One region of the Ferribacterium limneticum genome, then DNA from elsewhere that is predicted to be linked to it. Evidence: riboswitches for the same ligand, from Rfam matches in the RefSeq annotation. Region 1 holds a riboswitch; the other holds the start of a gene.

Region 1 (2,389 bases):
GCTTGCCGGGCGTCAGGTAGTGCTGAAAAACGCCACTCATATCCTTGGCGATGCCGATCGAAACCATGTAACGCCCGAAATGCGCCCGAGAAATCAGGCTGGGGTTGGTCACGAAGCACAGGGCGCCTTCATAAACACCGGGAATACCGATTGCTGCGAGGGCGTCACCCATGCGCTTCGCCCGCTCGACACGACCAATGCGAAGTTCATCGAGGCCGCCAGTCAGCGCAGCATTGGCTGCATCAAAACCGAGGCCGACGATATGGATCGGGGTACCGCGCCACTCAATGGAGATTTCGACACCATTGACGAAACTCATCCCGACTTCTTCAGCCGTCGCCCTGGCCGTGGCAAGACCGCCGATATCGTCGTGGTCAGTCAATGCCCACAGATCGACACCATTCTCTGCCGCGCGTCTAGCCACCACTTCGGGCGGCAGCAAGCCGTCGGAAACGATGGAATGGCAATGAAAATCGAAATTGACAGGTATCACAGGCAAGCGTTTGAAGGCAAACGAAGAGTTTAGCACGAAGGGGGCCATACCCCGGACTCCCTTGTGCAGTGCAGCAGGTTGATTAGACCGGAGCATCCCGCTATAGTGCCTCCCGTTCCGTGGGAGAGCGCAGATCCGTCTGCCGCCGAAGGCGCAATTTCACCCGAAAACGCTCAGGCAAAAGGACCGCGGAACCGAAATGGCTTGCCATTTCGAAACTCTGGAGAGCGGCGTCAACAGCGCCCACCGATGGGGCAAATCTCTCAGGTATCGAGGACAGAGGGGTGAAACGCAAGATGTGTATCTTTCGTTTCACCCCTTTTTCGTTTCTAGAACCGGCTTTAATTAAAGCCTGTAAAGGACTGATATGCTGAAGAAAACGGTTTTGAATGCCGCTCACCGCGCGATGAATGCCCGGATGGTCGATTTCGGTGGTTGGGACATGCCGGTCAACTACGGTTCGCAGATCGAGGAGCACAACGCGGTCCGCAACAACTGCGGCATGTTCGACGTGTCGCACATGTGTCCGGTTGATGTGGTCGGCGCCGATTGCCGCGCTTTCCTCTCCCGCCTCGTCGCCAATGACGTGGCCAAGCTCAAGGTTTCCGGCAAGGCCCTCTACGCCGCCATGCTCAACGAAGCCGGCGGCGTTATCGACGACCTGATCATCTACTTCCTGACCGATACGCGCTTCCGCATTGTCGTCAATGCTGGCACGGCCGAGAAGGATCTGGCCTGGATGCAGGCCAAGGTCGCCGAATGGAAGCTCGACGTGACCATCACCCAGCGCCGCGATGGCGCCAACAACCTCGGCATCATCGCCGTCCAGGGCCCGAATGCCCGCGCCAAGGTCTGGGAAGTGCTGCCGCAGGCCAAGGCTGCGACCGAAGGTCTGAAGGCTTTCTTCGCTGCCGAGGTCGATCAGTACTTCATCGCCAGCACCGGCTACACCGGTGAAGATGGCTACGAAATCATGCTGCCTGCTGGCGAAGCCGAAGCGCTGTGGAACAAGCTCAATGCCGCCGGTGTTGCCCCTTGCGGCCTCGGTGCGCGCGACACGCTGCGCCTGGAAGCCGGCATGAATCTCTACGGCCAGGACATGGACGAGACGGTTTCGCCGCTCGACGCCGGTCTGGCCTGGACCGTGTCGTTGAATACTGATCGCGATTTCGTCGGCAAGGCAGCGCTGGTTACCAATGGCCAACAGAAGCAGTTCCTCGGCCTGATCCTGCTCGACAAGGGCGTGCTGCGCGGCCACCAGAAGGTCATGACCCCGCACGGCGACGGTGAAATCACCTCCGGCAGCTTCTCGCCGACGCTCCAGCAGTCCATCGCCCTCGCCCGCCTGCCGCTCGGCGTGCAGATCGGCGACGAAGTCGAAGTCGATATCCGTGGCAAGGCGCTCAAGGCCAAGGTCACCAAACCCGTATTCGCCCGCAACGGCAAAGCAGTCATCTAATTCACCCCATTCAGGAGAAAACCATGTCCAACGTCCTCGCCAACCTCAAGTACACCGCCTCCCACGAATGGATGCTGCTCAACGCTGACGGTTCCGTCACCGTCGGCATTACCGACCATGCCCAGGAAGCTCTCGGCGACCTCGTTTTCGTTGAACTGCCGGAAATTGGCGCCCATTTCGACGCCGAAAAGGAAATTGCCGTCGTTGAATCGGTCAAGGCTGCCGCTGACGTGTACGCCCCGATCGCCGGCACCGTCACCGAAGTGAACCAGGCTGCTGCCGATGCGCCGGAATCGGTCAATCAGGACGCCTACGCTGCCTGGCTGTTCAAGATGACACCGGACGATGTGGCCGACCTCGACAAGATGCTCGACGCCGCCGCCTACCAGGCCGTTGCTGACGCCGCGTAAGCATCGTCAGCATTTAAAGCTTCTCCC
Region 2 (2,389 bases), 1.8 Mb from region 1:
GCCGACCAGTCGAAGCGCATGCAGTCTATCGTTCAGGACTTGCTGACCCTGTCCTCGATCGAATCGGCGCCGCCACCGGACAACGAGCCGGTGGACATGGCCAGCCTGCTCGACAAACTGCATCGCGATGCCGATGGCCTGTCCGCCGGTCGCCACACGATCATTGTCGAAAACGACGGCCATAATGACCTGCGCGGCTCCGAGCCGGAACTGGTCAGCGCCTTCGGCAACCTGGTCGCCAATGCCGTGCGCTACACGCCGGCCGGCGGCAAAATCCGGATCAGCTGGCGCGCTTCCCCGCAAGGCGGCGAATTCGCCGTGCAGGATTCCGGCATCGGCATCGAGGCCAAGCATATCCCCCGCCTGACCGAACGCTTCTACCGCGTCGACCGTGGCCGCTCTCGCGATGCCGGCGGCACCGGCCTCGGCCTGGCCATCGTCAAGCACTCGCTGAACCGCCACCAGGCGCAGCTCGATATCAAGAGCACCCCGGGCGTCGGCAGCTGCTTCACCGCCAAATTTCCGGCCAGCCGGGTGAGTAGCCTGTAAGCCGGCAACACCGGGCACACCACGGCTTCGACCCGGCAACTCCGTTCTGTTAAGCGGAAAACCCTTCGAATTAGTCGTTCCCGCGCGGGCGGGAACCCAGGGATTTCAAAGTACTGGATTCCCGCCTGCGCGGGAATGACGCTTAACTGAACGGCATTCGCTCCGACTGACCCTTGTCGCCTCTGCCTCGGCAGCCAAACCGGCGCAGGGGCCGCTCTATCCGCGAGGCTGCTTCGTGCTCGGCAAGAATCTTGCCGTTGGCATGAGGCTCGCCACCGCGTTTCAAGCGCTGGCCTGTCACTGATTGACAAGCAATCCGCCGAATCACGATAATCCGCCCTTCTGCGGGAGAGAGAGTTCCAAATTTGCGAACTCCGCCGAAGGCGCAAACTCCCATAATCGCTCAGGTACATTGAACCGCAGAAATGATTCGCCGGCTGGAGAGAAGTTGCAGGTGCCCTGGCGCCTGGCAACTCACCGAAGGGGCAGGCTCACAGCGAGCTGAAACTCTCAGGTAAAAGGACAGGGGGAGAGGCGTCACGGAAGACTCAATTCGAGCCTTCCGATTTTTGACGGAGTCTGTCCTGATGTTAGAAACTCTTATCCACGTTTTTCAGCCGCTCGCCACCAAGCAATTCGACCTGCTACTGGTCATCTATCTGGTCGCCATCGCGGCCGAAGCCATGTCTGGCGCGCTGGCGGCAGGGCGTCGCAACATGGACATTTTCGGGGTGGCCGTGATTGCCTTCGTCACCGCCCTGGGTGGCGGCACGATCAGGGATGTCATTCTTGGCAATTTCCCGATTGGCTGGACGCAACATCCCGAGTACGTCTATCTCGTCATCCTGTCCGGTCTGGCGACAACCTTGCTTGCCCGCTTCATGCACCACATGAAAAACATCTTCCTGATGCTGGATGCGATGGGTCTGGTCGCCTTCTCCCTGATTGGCTGCAATGTCGCCCTGCAACTCAATTACCCGGTCGTTGTCGTCATCATGGCCGGCATGCTGACCGGCATCTGCGGGGGCATTCTGCGCGATGTGCTTTGCAACCAGGTCCCCGTGGTTTTCTGCCGGGAGCTTTACGCCAGCGTGTCGCTCTTTGTCTGCGCCCTCTTCCTGGTCTTGAAATCAACCGACATCGACGCTGACCTCAATACGCTGGCGTGTTTTATCGCCGGCTTTGGCTTTCGCATGCTGGCGCTCCGTTTTGGCTGGAAGCTCCCGACCTTCTCTTACCAGCAGCGCTGGGACTGAACAAACGGGGCGCGTTCGCTTCAGCGCCAGGCTTGCCGGGCCTGCCAAGGAAATCCCGGCAGGCCGGCGGCGTCAGTTCAAGGCCCGCGCCACGGACAAAACGGCATCGCCGGCGCCCAAACGGCGGCGCTCGATGAACAGGCTGCCGCCCAGGGGTTCATTGGCGGCCGCCTTGGCTTTTTTCTTGGCCTGCTTCTTGGCGGCCGAAGCGGCAGCGGCGACTTCGCGATGCGATTCGCACTCCCCCAGGCCAATGCGAACGGCACCGATGGACAAGGTCGGCAAGCCCTGGAAGCTCACTTCACCGCGCCGGTTTTCAGCCATGTAGCCGCCTTGCAGGCGTTCGTCGATCGTCAGCAGGTTGCCGACCGCCTCGGCAAAGCTGGCGATGATTTGCCAGCAGCGCATTTCCCAGTCGGGGCTGCGGAAGATCACGAAAAAGTCGTCGCCGCCGATATGGCCGACAAAGTCCATGCGCTCGTCGGTGGCCTCGCAGAGCAGGCGGGCCAGCGTCTGGATGACGTCATCGCCGCGCCGGTAGCCATAGGTGTCGTTGTAGGGCTTGAAGTCGTCGATGTCGATGT

What was found. A riboswitch is a leader RNA that binds a small molecule or an ion and turns the genes downstream of it on or off. The one in region 1 is predicted to bind glycine.
Region 2: linked by a shared signal. The riboswitch ahead of KI617_RS16805 (trimeric intracellular cation channel family protein) and the one ahead of gcvT (glycine cleavage system aminomethyltransferase GcvT) in region 1 are both predicted to bind glycine.

What each region holds. Positions count from the first base shown of each region.
Region 1 is NZ_CP075191.1:1,733,845-1,736,233, reverse strand. It holds gene KI617_RS08165 (3',5'-nucleoside bisphosphate phosphatase) at 1-493, opposite strand, end outside; glycine riboswitch at 604-692, shown strand; glycine riboswitch at 704-783, shown strand; gene gcvT (glycine cleavage system aminomethyltransferase GcvT) at 861-1,952, shown strand; gene gcvH (glycine cleavage system protein GcvH) at 1,976-2,362, shown strand.
Region 2 is NZ_CP075191.1:3,490,420-3,492,808, forward strand. It holds gene phoR (phosphate regulon sensor histidine kinase PhoR) at 1-549, shown strand, start outside; glycine riboswitch at 885-979, shown strand; gene KI617_RS16805 (trimeric intracellular cation channel family protein) at 1,137-1,805, shown strand; gene KI617_RS16810 (GGDEF domain-containing protein) at 1,878-2,389, opposite strand, start outside.